One region of the Cupriavidus sp. Agwp_2 genome, then DNA from elsewhere that is predicted to be linked to it. Evidence: riboswitches for the same ligand, from Rfam matches in the RefSeq annotation. Region 1 holds a riboswitch; the other holds the start of a gene.
The links. A riboswitch is a leader RNA that binds a small molecule or an ion and turns the genes downstream of it on or off. The one in region 1 is predicted to bind glycine.

Region 1 (8,563 bases):
TATGTACGAGTACGGCACCACGCCCGAGCAACTGGCATGGGTCAAGGTGGCGGCGTCGCACCACGCGCAGTACAACCCGCATGCGATGCTGCGCGATGTCGTGACGGTGGAGGACGTGCTGAACTCGCCGATGATCGCCGACCCGCTGCACAAGCTCGACTGCTGCGTGGTGTCGGACGGCGGCGGCGCGCTGATCGTGGCGCGGCCCGAGATCGCGGCGACGCTCAAGCGTCCGAAGGTGAAGATCGTCGGCGCCGGCGAATACGTCAAGGGCCAGCTGGGCGGCGAGGTCGACCTGAGCTGGTCGGGTGCGAAGTTCTCCGGCGCGGCCGCATTCGCGGAAGCCGGCGTGACCCCGGCCGACATCAAGTACGCCTCGATCTACGACAGCTTCACCATCACCGTGCTGATGCAGCTGGAAGACCTGGGCTTCTGCAAGAAGGGCGAGGGCGGCAAGTTCGTGGCCGACGGCAACCTGATCTCGGGCGTCGGCAAGCTGCCGTTCAATACCGATGGCGGCGGCCTGTGCAACAACCACCCGGCCAACCGCGGCGGCATCACCAAGGTGATCGAGGCGGTGCGCCAGTTGCGCGGCGAAGCGCATCCGGCGGTGCAGGTGAAGAACTGCGACCTGGCGCTGGCGCAAGGCACCGGCGGCTACCTGGGCTCGCGCCACGGCAGCGCCACCCTGATCCTCGAGCGCGAATAATGAACGATCGCCGGAGCAACTGACATGACGACCCCACACACTCCCATGGCCTACAAGGCCCCGGACGAACAGCCCGACAACGTCGAGTTCTGGCAGGCCGCGCGCGAAGGCCGCCTGCTGGTCAAGCACTGCCAGTCGTGCGGCAAGACGCACTGGTATCCGCGCACGCTGTGCCCGTTCTGCATGGGCGATACGGTCTGGAAGACCGCCAGCGGCCGTGGCACCATCTACTCGTACAGCGTCACGCGCAAGGCTGGCCCGCAGCCGTTCTGCATTGCCTATGTGAAGCTCGACGAGGGCGTGACCATGATGACCCATATCGTCGATTGCGATCTCGATGAGGTCCGCATCGGGCAGAAGGTGAAGGTCAAGTTCGCGCCCAGCGTGGACGGCGCGCCAGTGCCGGTGTTTGCGCCGGCCTGAGTAGTTCACGGCGGGCGGTGGCGCTTCACTCCGTGAAGGCTTACGCCCTCTCCCCCACCCCTCTCCCGCAGGCGAGGGGAGCGTATGCGGAGGGTAGTAGCAAGCTCGAACGCCTTCGCCCGCGATGGTTTTCTCCCTCTCCCGGCCCCTCTCCCGCTCGCGGGAGAGGGGCTGGGGGAGAGGGCCGGCGCTGGCAATAGCGACGCGCTTAACACGCGATCTCAAGCCTTGGCAATTGCCAGCGAACCCACGCCCGGCATCTTCGGCTCAAGCAGCGCCTGCGCCACCACCCCGGCCACCATATCCGCCGTCACCGCTGACAACGTCCAGCCAAGGTGCCCGTGCCCGGTGTTGTAGAAGATGCAGCGCGCCCGCCCGCGGCCCACGCGCGGCAGCATGTCGGGCAGCATCGGCCGCAGCCCCGCCCATGGCACCACGCTGCGCGTGCTGACGCCCGGGAAGCACTGCTGCACCCATTCCACCAGCGGCCGGATGCGGTCGGCGCGGATGTCGCGGTTGAAGCCGTTGAACTCAGCGGTGCCGGCCACGCGGAAGCGGTCGTCGCCGAGGCGGCTGGTGACCAGCTTGGTCTCGTCGTCGAGCAGGCTGACGGTTGGCGCCGCGGCGCGGCTGGCGGCGTCGTCCAGGTTGACGGTGATGGAATAGCCCTTGACCGGATAGATGTTGACGCGGTCGCCCAGCCCGGCGGCCAGCGCGCGGCTCACGGTACCGGCGCAGATCACCGCGCCATCGAAGGTCGAGGTGGTGCTTTCCGCGCCTTCCTGAACCGTGACGCGGGCGCTGCGGCCATCGGTGGTGACATTGCGCACGTCCTCGCCGTAGCGGCAGCGCACGCCCATGCGTTCGATGGCGGCGGCCAGGCCGCTGGTGAACTTGTGGATATCGCCGGTCGAATCGCTTTCGGTGAAATAACCGCCGTAGTACGTGCCGGCCAGCGTCGGCTCGATCGCGCGCATTTCCGCCGGCGTCACCGCCCGGCGCTCCAGCCCGCCCTGTGCCAGCAGCGCCGAGACGCGGCCCGCATGCTCGAAACCGGCCTTGTCGCGGTAGATATGCAGGATGCCTTCGCGCTTGTGGTCAAAGTCGATGCCTTCCTGCGCCGCCCACGCGAACAGGTGCTCGCGCGCCGCGATGGCCAGGCGCGCGGTCTCGATGGTGTTGCGTCGGTAGTGCGGGATCGAGGCAATGAACCCGGCGAACCAGCTCAGCTTGTGCCAGTTCGGGCGCGGGTTCACCAGCAGCGGCGCATCGCTGCGCAGCATCCACTTCAGGCCCTTGATGATGGTGGACCAGTGCGTCCAGACCTCGGCGTTGGAGGCGGACAGCTGTCCGCCGTTGGCGAACGAGGTTTCCATCGCGGCGTAGCGGTGCCGCTCGAACAGGGTGACGGAGAATCCGCGCCGGGCGAGCGCGTAGGCCGTGGTGACACCGGTGATGCCACCGCCGATGACGGCGATTGTCTTCATGATCTGGCAGTCCAGAAACGTCGGGATTGGAGCCCGTACGCGACATGCGTAGCGGACGCCCCCTCTGTTCCTGACCTGAGAGATTCACGACAGTCACCGGGGTGCCGGTAGTACCGGTGGCGAGGGCCGCTTGCTCCTTCGGTATGCCGGCTGACGATGGCGGCATTCTTCAGAGTGCTGTGACGCGTGATACCGGTCCTTTTGCCTGAGAGTTTCCGGGGCGGTTGCTCCTTCGGCGCTGTCCGCGGCGGCTGCCGCCGGATCAGTCTCTCCCAGCATCACGTTGGCGCGAACGCCAATCCGGGCAAATCTAGAGACAAAGGCCGCATGTGGGTATGCGGGTAAACGCGTATAGAACTTGATGCCCCCGCATGGGCGGTCGAGTCACTTCCGTTCTGGCGCGGCGCTATGTCGCACTGCGGCAATCCATCCCGCCACCTAGAATGTCAGCACTCGCTACGCGGAGGAAGTGCGCCGTACCACGAGCCGGATACGGCGCACCGGTCGGGCGAGCCAGAAGAACAGAAAAGGTATTTCAGTGACAAGAAATCGGATTGCGCTGGCCGCTTCGGCCGCGCTGATGGGCCCCGGCATCGCCGGCGCGCAGGCGGATGGACCCGTCAGCGCGCCGCAACCGTTGCAGGAAGTCGTGGTCTCGGCCAGGACCGAGCGCGGCGAAACGCCCGCCACGCCGCCCAATACGCCATCGCCCGCCTACGGCATCAGCGCCGCGCGCATGGCGGACTTCAACGTCGTCAACACCGAAGACGCGCTCAAGTACGCGCCCAACCTCGCCGTGCGCAAGCGCTTCATCGGCGATATGAATTCGATCATCTCGGTGCGCAGCACCAGCTCGCGCCAGTCGGCGCGCGGGCTGGTCTATGCCGACGGCCTGCTGCTGTCCAACCTGCTGGGCTCCGATTTCACCTTCCCGCCGCGCTGGTCGCTGGTCAATGCCGCCGAGATCGAGCGCGTAGACGTGCTGTATGGCCCGTATTCGGCGCTGTACCCCGGCAACTCGCTGGGCGCGACCGTGCTGATCAGCACGCGCACGCCGGAGAAGTTCGAAGGCGATGCCAGCGTGCAGCTGTTCACGCAGCGCTTCAACCTGTATGGCACGCACGACAATTTCAACGGCGTGCACGCCAACGCCTACGTAGGCGACCGCGTCGGACCGTTTTCGTGGCTGGTCAGCGTCGATCGGCAGGACAGCAAGAGCCAGCCGCTGAGCTTCTATACCGCGGCGCGTTCGAACGTGCGCGCCAGCTCGGCCGACAAGCCGGTCACCGGCGCCTATTTCGACCAGGACCAGACCGGCGCCGATCGCACCGTGATGGGCGTCAACAGCGAGGGCGTCACGCATACCGTGCAGGACCAGCTCAAGGTCAAGCTCGGCTACGACATCACCAATACGTTGCAGGCGCAGTTTACTGCCGCCTACTGGCAGCAGGACCGCTCCAGCACCACCGCCAGCTACCTGCGCGATGCCAACGGCAACGTGGTGTCGAGCGGCCCGGTCAATATCGGCGGCTTCCGCTACGTGATCCCCGCCAACGCGTTTGCGCCGAGCAACGGCGAAGACGCGCGCTGGCTGTATGGCCTGTCGCTGCGCACGCGCAACGAGACCGGGTGGAACTTCTCCGGCGTGGCGTCATTGTTCGACGTCAGCAAGGACATCAGCCGCACCGCCAGTACTGCGGGCAATGGCCCGGGCACGGTGACCTATGGCGACGGCACCGGCTGGCGCACGCTCGACCTGAAGGCCGACTACCGCCCGCAGCAGCTCAAGGGCGGCCACTGGGTCACCTTCGGCTACCACTACGACAACTACCGGCTCAGCAACACCACCTACAACACCTCGGACTGGCAGGCGGGCACCATCTCCGCCTTCAACAACGCCTTTGCCGGCAAGACCGAGACGCAGGCGCTGTATGCGCAGGACGCGTGGTACTTCGCCGAGGACTGGAAGCTGATCCCGGGCGTGCGCTGGGAACACTGGCGCGCCTATGACGGCAGCCGCAGCCAGCCGGGCGTGAATGTCGCATACCCGGTGCGCAGCGAGTCCAACTGGTCGCCCAAGCTGGCGCTGGAAAAAGCCATCGGCCAGGACTGGCTGGGCCGGCTGTCGCTCGGCCAGGCCTACCGCTACCCGACCGTCGCCGAGCTGTTCCAGGGCCGTATCACCGGCACCTCGCTGATCAACAACGATCCCAACCTGAAGCCGGAACGCTCGTTCTCGAAGGACCTGACCTTCGAGCGCACGGTCGACCGTTCGTACTTCCGCGTGTCGGTGTACGAGGACGACATCCGCGATGCGCTGGTCAGCCAGACCAACACCACGGTGTTCCCCACGGTCACCAGCTTCCAGAACGTGGATCGCGTGCGCACGCGCGGCATCGAACTGGCCTACGACGGGCGCGACGTGCTGTTCAGTGGCTTCGACCTGTCGGCCAGCGGCGCGTACAACCACTCCAAGACGCTGGAGAACGCCAACAACCCGGCATCGGTGGGCAAGTATTTCTATCGCATCCCGCAGTGGCGCGCGAACCTGGTCGGCACTTACCGCTTCACGCCGGCATGGGCGGGCACGCTGGCAATGACCTATTCGGGGCGGCAGTACAATACGCTCGACAACAGCGACGTCAATCCCGACACCTTCGGCGGCACCAGCAGTTTCCTGACCTTCGACGTCAAGGTGACGTACAAGCCCGTCAAGAACGTGCGTCTCGGGCTTGGCATCGACAACCTGACCGACCAGCGTTACTTCGTCTACCACCCCTACCCGGGCCGGACGTTCTACGCCGAGGCCAAGCTTTCCTTCTGAGTGCCGTGACCAGCCCGACCCCGACCCTGCCCATGCAGCGCCTGCACCGCAGCTTCCGATTCCTTGCCGCCGGCGTGATCGCCTGCATGGCGTTCGCCGCGATGGCGCAGTCTCATGGCGGCCACGCCGGCCACGGTGCGCAAAGCCCGGCGCCGAAGGCAATGAGCGAACTTGGCACCGGCGCCGCCTTCGATCGCGATGGCCGCCTGTGGATCGCCTACAAGGACGGCCAGCACGTGGCGGTGCGCGCGTCGACCGACCGGGGCCGCAGCTTCGGGCCGGCGCAGCACGTCAACAGCGTGCCCGAGCCGGTTGCGGCCGACCATGACAGCCGGCCCAAGGTAGCAGCGGGGCGCGACGGCGAGATCTATATCACCTGGACCCAGCCGCTGCCCAAGCCGTGGACCGGCTTTATCCGCTTCGCGCGCTCGACCGACGGCGGCAAGACCTTTGCCGCGCCACTGACGGTGCATGCCAACCGCGACCAGATCGCGCACCGCTTCGACGCGGTCGCGGTGGACCCGGCCGGCCGCGTCTTCGTCAGCTGGATCGACAAGCGCGACGTGGTCGCCGCCGAGGCGCGCAAGCAGCCCTATGCGGGCGCCGCGATCTACTACGCGGTCTCGGCCGACCAGGGCAAGAGCTTCCAGGGCGACTACAAGATCGCCGACCAGTCTTGCGAATGCTGCCGCATCGCGCTGGCGCCGACGCCGGACGGCAAGATGCTGGCGCTGTGGCGCCATGTGTTCCCGCCCAACGCGCGCGACCACGCGGTGGCGCTGCTGGGCGCCGACGGCACGCCCACGCCGATGCAGCGCGCTACCTTCGATGACTGGCGCATCGACGCCTGCCCGCACCAGGGCCCGGGCGCCGCGGTGACGCCGGACGGCACGCTGCATATGGTGTGGTTCAACGTGAAGGCAGGCAAGCCGACGGTATCGGTCGGCCGCTTCAAGGACGGCAAGCTGCAGGCGCAGCGTCCGCTGGATGACCCGCGCGCGCAGCATGCCGATATCGTCGCGCTCGACGACCAGCAGATCGTGGTGGCATGGAAATCGTTCGACGGCCGGCAGACGCGGTTGTCGGCGATGCTGTCGCAGGACGGCGGCAAGACCTGGCAGACGCGGCAAGTCGCCGGCACCGCACGCGATTCGGACCAGCCGCACCTGCTTCAGCACGGCGGCCGCGCCTACGTGCTTTGGCGCACCGAGGCCGAAGGCTTCCAGGTCTTTCCGCTGGCGCAGGAGGGCGCATGACGTTCCATCGCAAACTCGTCGCCGCGCTGGCGGGCATGGCGCTCGCGCTCGGCGTCGCCGGCATGTCGCAGGCCGCTGAGCGCGTATCGGTCTTTGAATCCGCCAGCGCGGCGCAGCTCGGCGCCAGCCAGCAGGGCAAGCCCTTCGTGCTGGTGGTGTGGTCGCTCGACTGCGTCTACTGCAAGCGCAATTTCGAAGCCATCGGCAAGCTGCAGGCCAGGCATCGCGGCCTGCGCGTGGTCACGCTGGCCATGGACCGGCCCGACGCGCTGCCGCAGGTGCAGCAACTGCTCAAGCGCGTCAACCTGACGCACAACGCGTGGATGTTCGGCAACGAGCCGCAGGAGCGGCTGCGCTACGCGGTCGATCCCGACTGGATGGGCGAGATGCCGCGCACTTATTTCTATCGCGCCGACGGCCAGCGGCAGGGTGTGTCCGGCGTGATCAGTGACGCCGACTGGGACAAGCACCTGCGCTGGGCCGGCATCGGCGGCTAAGCCGGCCGCCGACCCGTTCCAGAACGCCTTACGACAGATCCGCGGGCAGCTTTCCGCCGTTGGCGGCCAGCTCCTGCATCAGGCGCTTGTGCAGCCAGATGTTCATCCCGGCGGAGTCGTTCGTGTCGCCGCTGTAGTGCAGCTCGCGCGCCAGTTCCTTGCGGTGCTCCAGGCTGCTGTCGATGCCCAGCGCTTTCATCGCATCGACGATGGACGTGCGCCAGTTCAGCGTCTGCCCGCTCTCCTTGACCAGGTTGTCCATGATCGATTCGACGTCCACGCCGGACAGTGGCGCGGGTTTGGCAGCGGTCTGGCCAGCGCTGGCCGCGGGTGCGGCTCCGCCTGCGGGAGACGGGCTTGCCGGCGAGGGTGCCGCGCCCGCGGAGGTTGGCGTACCGGTGGCGGTGCCAGAGGTCGTGGCAGCAGGCTTGGCCCTGCCCAGCAGCTTGTTGAGGATGTCCTTGAAAATGCTCATGGTGGCCTCCTGTCGGTTTGGATAACGGTACGTGGGAGAACAGCGCCATGCAGGAAACGCACCAGCTACGCAGGCCTTGATTCCGGCACGCCACGCTCTGCCGGGTTGTAAATGCTGCATGCAGCGACAGTCATGGCGGCACGTTCCCACGCTCCCCGAACTCACTGAATTTCGCGGCCATGAACTCCACGAACAGCCGGATCCGCGACGACAGCTGGTGCCGCTGGTGATAGACCGCGTAGATGTCGGCCTCCGGCGTGGCGTACTGCGGCAGCACCTGAACCAGCCGGCCGCTGCGCAAGAAGCGTTCGATATCCCATTCCGCCCGCATCAGGATGCCGTGGCCTTCCAGCGCCCAGTTAACGGCGATTTCGCCATCGTTGGTGGTCAGGTTGCCGCGCACGCGCACGGTTTCGGTACGCGCCTTGGCGCCCTTGCCGGCGGTCAGGCGCCATACGCCGTAGGCGTCGCTGCCTTGCCGTATGCCGATGCAGTTGTGCCGGCGCAGGTCGGCTGGCGTGTTGGGGATGCCATGGTCGCGCAGGTACTTGGGCGACGCGCATAGCAAGCGCCGGTTGGGTGCCAGCTTGCGCGCCACGATGCGTGCATCGGGCGGCTGGCCGAAGCGGATGCAGACGTCGAAGGCGTCTTCATTCAGCGGCGGCGGGTCGGCCGACAGCTGCAGTTGCACGTCGACTTCCGGATAGGCCGCGACGTACTCGGAAATCACCGGCGCCACATGCATGCGGCCGAACCCCAGCGTGGCATTGACGCGCAGCAGGCCGCTGGGCCTGCCCTTGGAGCGCGTCAGCAGCTGGTCCAGGTCTTCGATCTCGCTCAGGATGCGCCGCGCGTGCTCCAAATAGACCTCGCCCTCGGGTGTCAGGCTCAT
Region 2 (8,563 bases), on a different replicon from region 1:
CGCCGACCCATGCCGCCGCCACCATTGCCGCCACCTGGATCACCATGCCGAGGTGCGGCGGCCACGGCCAGCGCGGCGGCGGGCGATGCTGCGGAGCGCCCTGCCCTGCGGGTCGGCCTGGCGCGCCCTCGGGCGGTGGCCCCCGGTGCCAGGCTTCAGGCGGCGGCGGACCATCCGGCCCCCTCGGACCGTCACGCAGCGCGCGTTCCATGCCGGGCCGCGGAAACAGGTTTTCGATGACCGTCATGCCGAGCAGGTGGACGGCCAGCATGATCGTGGCCATCACCACGAACAGCCGCAGGAACATCGAGTCGTAGCGCGCCAGGCGCCCGTTGCCGGGCATCGGGCTCATCCTTCCAGCGTGGCGGTGAAGACGTAGCCTTCGCCGCGCACGGTGCGGATCAACGCGGGGTCGCGCGGGTCGTCGCGCAGTTTCTGGCGCAGCCGCGAGACCAGCAGGTCGATGCTGCGGTCGAACACGTCGAGCCCGCGCCCGCGCGCCTGGTTGATCAGCAGCTCGCGGTCAAGCACGCGGTTGGGCTGCTCGACAAAGGCCAGCAGCAGGCGGAATTCCGCATTGGACAGCGGCACCACCACCTCGTCCCGGTCGACCAGCTGGCGCAGCGTGGTGTTCAGGCGCCAGTCGCCGAAGCGCAACTCATGGCCCGAAGGCGGCGCCGCGCGGCGGCCATTGGCGCCCGGGCCGCCCGGGCCGGCATGGGCGCGGCTGCGGCGCAGCACGGTGTGGATGCGCGCCACCAGCTCGCGCATCTCGAACGGCTTGGTGACGTAGTCGTCGGCGCCGACCTCCAGCCCGACCACGCGGTCTGCCAGCTCGGCGCGCGCGGTCAGCATGATCACGGCAACGTTGGTCTGCGCGCGCAGTTCGCGGCACAGCGCCAGGCCATTCTCGCCGGGCAGCGACAGGTCGAGGATGACGAGGTCATAGGCCGTGGCGGCCATCGCCTGGCGCATCGCGGTGCCGTCCTCGACCCCGTCCGCATGCATGCCGAAGGTGGACAGGTACTCGGCCAGCATGGCGCGGATCTGGGGATCGTCGTCGACGATCAGCAGGCGGATGGGAAGCGGCGGGGTGAATTCCATAAGCGAAGATAACGGCATCTGACGGGCGACCGGACGATCGGACGATCGGACGATCAGACGATCGGGGCGACGTCGTGGCCGATGCCGGGGGCGTGCGGTGCCCCACTGTACCAGCGGAGGGTGGCGGCACTATGCCGGCTTTGTATCAGGCCTGATACGCAGCGTTGCCGGCAGGCCTGCCATGTACGCCATTGCAATACGGCGCAGACCAAGTGCTCAAGCATTGTGGCGCGGCCTTCCCTAGCATGGACCGGCATCGATACCACTACAGGAGAATTCCATGCCCGTCCTGCCCGTCCTCACCTCCCGGCTGCGCACCAGCCTGTCCGTCCTGGTGCTGTGCGGCGCCGCCCTGGTGGCCACGCCGGCCAGCGCCCTGCAAGCCGGCCCGGGGCGGCATGGCGCCATGCCGCCGCCCGCCCCTGTCCCGGCAACGCCCGAGCCGCTTGGCCTGAACCCGGCGCAGGCACGGCTATGGCAGGCCGCGCGGAGCGCAGCGGTGGAGGCGGAAGCGCATGCGCTGGAGCTGCGCGCCCGCTTCCTGCGCGAGACCGCCGACGCCGCGCCGGACGGCCCGCTGCGGCCGCGCGCCGAAGCCATGGACCGCCTGCACCACGCGCTCGAACAGGACCGCCGCGCAGTGCGCGAACGCTGGCTGGCGCTCGACGACAGCCTCGATTCCGGCCAGCGCCAGCGCCTGCGCGGCGCGCCCGATGCCGCGCGCTGGCTCGGCCTGCCGCCGGGACCGATGATGGCGCCGCCGCCGGGCGCACCGCAGGCGCCGGGGCACTGAGCGCCGCGCCAAAAAAATTGCCCCCGCACGCTTGCGCGGCGGGGGCCAATTACAGGGAAAAACCAGACGTGATGTCTGGAGCGGCAAGACCCGGGCAGGCCCTGCCGCCGCACAGCCGCACTACCGTACAGAGTGCAGGCGGCACAACCGTCATGCTAGGGACCGCGGCGCGCGCGGTCTTGTCGGCCTGGTAGGGTTTTGTATCGGGACTGTACGCGTACGATCGCCCGGCTCAGTCCGCGGCCGTCTTGCCGGGGCCGCCGAGCAGCGCCTTGAGCGCGCCGAGCCGGTCCTTGGGACTCATCGCCGGGGTTTCGTCCTTGGGTGCCGGCGCCTCCTCCAGCTTCATCTCGCCGATAAAGCGCGACGGCTGGCAGGAGTAGGTATCGCGCGCACGCTTGCGCTTCTTGCACCAGGTGATCTGCAGGCTGCGCTGCGCGCGCGTGATGCCAACATACATCAGCCGCCGCTCTTCCTCGATCTTCTCGTCGGTCATGTCGTCGTCTTCGCGGCAGTGGGGCAGGATGCCCTCTTCCACGCCGACCAGGAACACGTGCGGATATTCCAGCCCCTTGGAGGCGTGCAGCGTCGACAGCCGCACCGCATCGGGATCTTCCTCGCGACCTTCGAGCATGCTCATCAGCGCCACGGTCTGTGTCAGTTCGAGCAGGTTCTTGCCTTCGCTGCCGAAGCCGTCGGCGTTGTCGAAGCCCGTTGCTTCCTCGCCGTCGGCCGCTTCGGGCTTGGTGCCCTTGCGCTTGAGCCACTCCAGGAACTCGAGGGTATTGGTCCAGCGCGACTGTGCCTGCCGTTCGTCGAAGCTGTCGTACAGGTAGGCCTCGTAGTGGATGCCGGCCATCATGTCGTCTAGCACTTCGGTGGCCGGGTCCTTGGCCGCGCGGTCGGCCAGCCGCACCATCGATTCGCAGAACACCCGCAGCGGCTCCAGCTGGCGCGGCTGCAGCTTGCCTTCGATGCCGCCCATCATCGCCGCTTCGAACAGCGAGACCTTGGCCTGCCCGGCGAACGTGCCCAGCACTTCCAGCGTGGTGTTGCCAACGCCGCGGCGCGGCGTGGTGATCGCGCGGATGAAGGCGGGATCGTCGTCGGGGTTGGCGATCAGGCGCAGGTAGGCGCAGATGTCCTTGATCTCGGCCTTGTCGAAGAAGCTCTGGCCGCCCGACAGCACATAGGGGATGCGCTCGCGGCGCAGGATCTGCTCGAACAACCTCGCCTGATGGTTGCCGCGGTACAGGATGGCGTAGTCGCGGAACTGCGCGCGGCGCTCGAACTTGTGCGCGGACAGGCGGAACACCACCGACTCGGCCTCGTGCTCCTCGTCGTTCATCGGGTGGATGGCAATGGGGTCGCCCATGCCGTGCTCGCTCCACAGCTTCTTGTCGAACAGCTTGGGATTGTTGGCGATGACCGCGTTTGCCGCCTCGAGGATGCGCACCGTGGAGCGATAGTTCTGCTCCAGCTTGATGACCTTGAGGTTGGGGAAATCTGTCTGCAGCCCGCGCAGGTTATCCAGCGTGGCGCCGCGCCAGCCGTAGATGGCCTGGTCGTCGTCGCCCACCGCGGTAAAGGCCGGCGCGCGCAGGTGCGAGCCGCCCGCCAGCAGCTTGAGCAACTGGTACTGGCAGGCGTTGGTGTCCTGGTATTCGTCGACCAGGAAGTAGCGCAGCCGGTTCTGCCACTTGAGCTGTACCGCTTCATTGCGCGCGAACAGTTCCGCGGGCAGGCGGATCAGGTCGTCGAAGTCGACCGCCTGGTAGGCATGCAGCGTGGCGACGTAGTTGCGGTAGACCAGCGCGGCCTGGTGCTCGTCGGCATTGGCGGCCTGCGCGATGGCGGCCTCCGGATCGATCATGCCGTTTTTCCACAGCGAGATCGTGCTCTGCACGCCGCGAATCAGCTTCTTGTCGGTGGTGCCGAGCTGCTCCTGGATCAGGCCGAAGCAGTCGTCCGAATCCATGATCGAGAACTGTGGCTTCAGGCCGACGTGTTCCGCCTCCATGCGCAGGATCTGCACGCCCAGCGAGTGGAAGGTACAGACCGTCAGCTGCTTGAGCGGGATGCGCTTGCCTTCGCGCGTGGTCTTGCCTTCCATCAGCTTGCCGATGCGCTCCTGCATCTCCTTGGCGGCCTTGTTGGTGAAGGTGACGGCGGCGATATGGCGCGGCTCGAAGCCTTTGTCCTCGATCAGGTGCGCGATCTTCTGCGTGATGACGCGGGTCTTGCCGGAGCCCGCCCCGGCCAGCACCAGGCAGGGGCCGTCCAGGTAGCGGACGGCTTCGGATTGGGCGGAATTCAGGCCGTGGCTCATGTGAAAGGCGCTCGGGAAATGAAGCGGAATGGGGCGAATGAATGGGGCGTACGAGGCGCGCGCCATGGGCAGCACACGTGCCCGGCGGCAAAGCTTTCGATGCTAACACGCTGGGCCTGGCCGGTCAGTCAGCGCCTGCCGCATCGTCGGCCCTCGTTGTGTCACTGGCGTAACACTTCGTAAAGGCCGGAGCCAATGAACGTGCACCAGGCTCTAACTGTTATGTCCAGGCGTGTCTCGGACATGCAATATCCATCACTCGGAGCCAACAATGAAAACCCTGCAGACATTGACCAAAGTGACCCTGATCGGCGCGATGGTCGCGGCATTCGCCGGTTGCGCGGACATGACCCCGAAGCAACGCAACACCGCCATCGGCGCGGGTGCGGGCGCCGTGGGCGGCGCCGTCCTGACCGAGGGCAGCGCACTGGGTACGCTGGGCGGCGCGGCCGTGGGCGGCGTGATCGGTAATGTCGTGACCGACGACAAGAAAAAGTAAGCCTCTCGCCAGACCCGGCTTCACGCCCCTGGCGGCGGGGCGCAGGAACGGGTACAGCCGCCGGGCGGCCGTCCGGCTTGGTTTGACAAAGGCCGGGGCCTCCCGTACATTGCGCGCATCCGACCGGGAGAGCGCGCAGAACTGCGCCGCCGAAGGGGTATCACCCGAAAACTCTCAGGCACCACGGACCGTTCGGATCGGCATGCAACATGCACACGATGCATGCCGCACTCTGGAGAGCGGCACCCGCCATTCGTGGCGAGCGTGCCCACCGAAGGGGCGCGCGAGGATGGGGTTCAACGAATCCGCCTCGTAATCTCTCAGGTATCGAGGACAGAGGGGTCATCCGCCGCAGCGGATTGCTTGCCTATTGGCATGGCGATCGTTGCGGCGGATGACCCTTTTTTGTTTTCGCAACCCGACATTGCCCCCGAGGATTCCATGACGCTCCAGGCCACGCCCCTCAACGCCATCCACCGCGCCCTCGGCGCCCGCATGGTCGACTTCGGCGGCTGGGACATGCCGGTCAACTACGGCTCCCAGATCGAAGAGCACAACGCCGTGCGCACCGACGCCGGCATGTTCGACGTGTCGCATATGTGCGTGGTCGATCTCAACGGCCCCAATACCCGCACCTTCCTGCGCGGCCTGCTGGCCAACAACGTCGACAAGCTGCAGACGCCCGGCAAGGCGCTGTACTCGTGCATGCTGGACGAGAAAGGCGGTGTCATCGATGACCTGATCGTCTATTTCTTTGCCGAGGACCGTTTCCGCCTGGTGGTCAACGCCGGCACCGCGGTCGGCGATATCGACTGGATCCGCGCGCGCAATGACGCCACCGGCAGCGGCGTGACCATCACCCCGCGTCGTGAAGACGTCGCGCCCGCGGGCGTGCAGCCGCTGGCGATCGTCGCAGTCCAGGGCCCTGACGCCCGCGCCAAGGTGTGGAGCACGTTCCCGTCGACCCAACCTTCCGATGCGCTCAAGCCCTTCAACGCTGTCGTGGTCCAGGATCCCGCCCTGGGCGAGGTCATGGTCGCGCGCACCGGCTACACCGGCGAAGACGGTTTCGAGCTGGTGGTGCCGGCCGCAAGCGTCGCCGGCCTGTGGGAAAAGCTGAATGCCGCGGGCGTGCGCCCGGCCGGCCTGGGCGCGCGCGACACGCTACGCCTGGAAGCCGGCATGAACCTGTACGGCCAGGACATGGACATCAGCACCTCGCCGCTGGACGCCGGCCTGGCCTGGACTGTGGACCTGCAGAGCGAACGCGACTTCACCGGCAAGGGGGCGCTGGCCGCCGCCGGTTCTCGCCAGCAGTTCCTTGGCCTCATCCTGCGTGATAAAGGCGGCGTGCTGCGCGCCCACCAGAAGGTCATCACCCCCGCCGGTGACGGCGAAATCACTAGCGGCACCTTCAGCCCCTCACTGTCGCAATCGATCGCGTTCGCACGCCTGCCGCAAGGCGTGAATGTCGGCGACACGGTGCAGGTGGAGATCCGCGACCGCAAACTCAACGCGACTGTGGTTAAACTGCCGTTTGTGCGTAATGGCAAGGCACTCGTGAGCTAAGGGAAACACCCGCTCACCCAACGGTCGCCCTCGCCTGCCGGCAGCGTTGCCGGGCAGGCATCACCCAACAAGAAACAGATCTGAATCCGGAGAACCTTCATGAATTTCCCCGCCGACCTCAAATACACCGAATCGCATGAGTGGGTGCGCGTCGAAGCCGACGGCACGCTCACCATCGGCATCACCGACCACGCACAGGACGCATTGGGCGACATCGTCTTCCTGGAACTGCCCGAAGTGGGCAAGTCGGTCGGTGCCGGCGACGCGCTGGCAGTGGTCGAATCGGTGAAGGCCGCTTCCGACATCTATGCCCCGGTGGCCGGCGAAGTGATCGCCGTGAACGAGGCCGCCACGGCTGCGCCGGAAAGCGTCAACGCCAACGCCTTCGACGCCTGGCTGTTCAAGCTCAAGCCGGCCAACAGCGACGACGTCAACGGCCTGATGTCGGCCGACGCGTACAAGGCCAGCGTCGGCGCCTGATCGACACACAGCATTTGCAGCGCCGCGGCACGGCTGACCACCTGCCGCAGCGCTCCCCACGAGGTTCTTGCCAATGAACGCCCCGCTTCCCATGAACGCCGCCCAAGGTAACCGGCCCACGCTGGCCGAACTGGAGGCGCGCGACGCCTTCGCCGCCCGCCATATCGGCCCCGATACCGCCGAACAGCAGCACATGCTGAAGGTGCTCGGCTACGACAGCCGCGCCGCGCTGATCGACGCCGTGATCCCCGCCGCCATCCGCCGCCGCGACGGCATGCCGATGGGCGAGTTCACCGAGCCGCTGAACGAAGAAGCCGCGCTGGCCAGGCTGCGCGGCCTGGCGCGCAAGAACCGCGTGCTGAAGAGCTTTATCGGGCAGGGCTACTACAACACCGTCACGCCCGCGGTCGTGCTGCGCAATATCTTCGAGAACCCCGCCTGGTATACCGCCTACACGCCCTACCAGCCGGAAATCTCGCAGGGCCGCCTGGAAGCCATGCTGAACTTCCAGCAGATGGTCACCGACCTGACGGGCCTGGATATCGCCAACGCGTCGATGCTGGACGAAGGCACCGCCGCCGCGGAAGCGATGACGCTGCTGCAGCGCGTGAACAAGCACGACTCCAACACCTTCTTTGTCGCCGACGACGTACTGCCGCAGACGCTGGAAGTGGTACGCACGCGCGCGCTGCCGCTGGGCATTGAAGTGAAGGTCGGCCCCGCCGCCGACGCCGCTGCCGCGGGCGCCTTCGGCGTGCTGCTGCAGTACCCGGGCGTGAATGGCGACATTGCTGACTATCGCGCCATCGCCGACGCCGTGCACGCCGCCGGCGGCCTGGTGGTGGCTGCCGCCGACCTGCTGGCGCTGACGCTGATCGCGGCGCCGGGCGAATGGGGTGCCGATGTCGCCGTGGGCAACTCGCAGCGCTTCGGCGTGCCGCTGGGCTTTGGCGGCCCGCATGCCGGCTACATGGCGGTGAAGGATGCGTTCAAGCGCTCGATGCCGGGCCGCCTGGTAGGCGTGACCGTCGATGCGCAAGGCAACAAGGCGTATCGCCTGGCGCTGCAGACGCGCGAGCAGCATATCCGCCGCGAAAAGGCCACCTCCAACATCTGTACCGCACAGGTGCTGCTGGCGGTGATGGCGTCGATGTATGCCGTGTACCACGGCCCGCAAGGCCTGAAGCGCATCGCGCAGCGCGTGCATCGCCTGGCCGCCACGCTGGCCGCCGGCCTGGAGCAGCTCGGCTTCGCCCGCACCAACGCCACCTTCTTCGACACGCTGACGCTGGAAACCGGCTTCAACACCGAAGCCATCCACGCCGCCGCCACCGCACGCGGCATCAACCTGCGCCATGCCGGCGCCACACGCGTCGGCATCTCGCTGGACGAGACCGCCACCCGCGCCGACGTGGTAGCGCTGTGGGAGATCTTCACGCAAGGCAAGCCGCTGCCGGCGGGCCTCGACTTCGACAAGCTCGAAGCCGCCACCAATGACGCTTTCCCGGCCGAGCTGGCGCGCACCAGTGAATACCTGGCGCACCCGGTGTTCAACACCCACCACGCCGAGCACGAGATGCTGCGCTACCTGCGCATGCTGGCCGACAAGGACCTGGCGCTGGACCGCACCATGATCCCGCTGGGCTCGTGCACGATGAAGCTGAACGCCACCAGCGAGATGATCCCGGTGACGTGGCCCGAGTTCAGCCAGATCCACCCGTTCGCGCCGCTGGACCAGACCGTGGGCTACCGCGAGATGATCGACCAGCTCGAAGCCATGCTGTGCGCT

Region 2: linked by a shared signal. The riboswitch ahead of gcvT (glycine cleavage system aminomethyltransferase GcvT) and the one ahead of LPA45_RS24800 (D-amino acid dehydrogenase) in region 1 are both predicted to bind glycine.

Annotation. Positions count from the first base shown of each region.
Region 1 is NZ_CP088084.1:1,558,715-1,567,277, reverse strand. It holds gene LPA45_RS24810 (thiolase domain-containing protein) at 1-709, shown strand, start outside; gene LPA45_RS24805 (Zn-ribbon domain-containing OB-fold protein) at 734-1,132, shown strand; gene LPA45_RS24800 (D-amino acid dehydrogenase) at 1,354-2,619, opposite strand; glycine riboswitch at 2,674-2,802, opposite strand; glycine riboswitch at 2,803-2,904, opposite strand; gene LPA45_RS24795 (TonB-dependent receptor) at 3,158-5,443, shown strand; gene LPA45_RS24790 (sialidase family protein) at 5,476-6,699, shown strand; gene LPA45_RS24785 (hypothetical protein) at 6,696-7,196, shown strand; gene LPA45_RS24780 (DUF3597 domain-containing protein) at 7,225-7,671, opposite strand; gene LPA45_RS24775 (LysR family transcriptional regulator) at 7,802-8,563, opposite strand, start outside.
Region 2 is NZ_CP088083.1:3,645,400-3,653,962, forward strand. It holds gene LPA45_RS17130 (sensor histidine kinase) at 1-343, opposite strand, end outside; gene LPA45_RS17135 (response regulator) at 349-1,104, opposite strand; gene LPA45_RS17140 (hypothetical protein) at 1,385-1,897, shown strand; gene LPA45_RS17145 (UvrD-helicase domain-containing protein) at 2,130-4,226, opposite strand; gene LPA45_RS17150 (glycine zipper 2TM domain-containing protein) at 4,498-4,725, shown strand; glycine riboswitch at 4,840-4,926, shown strand; glycine riboswitch at 4,948-5,072, shown strand; gene gcvT (glycine cleavage system aminomethyltransferase GcvT) at 5,167-6,294, shown strand; gene gcvH (glycine cleavage system protein GcvH) at 6,394-6,774, shown strand; gene gcvP (aminomethyl-transferring glycine dehydrogenase) at 6,848-8,563, shown strand, end outside.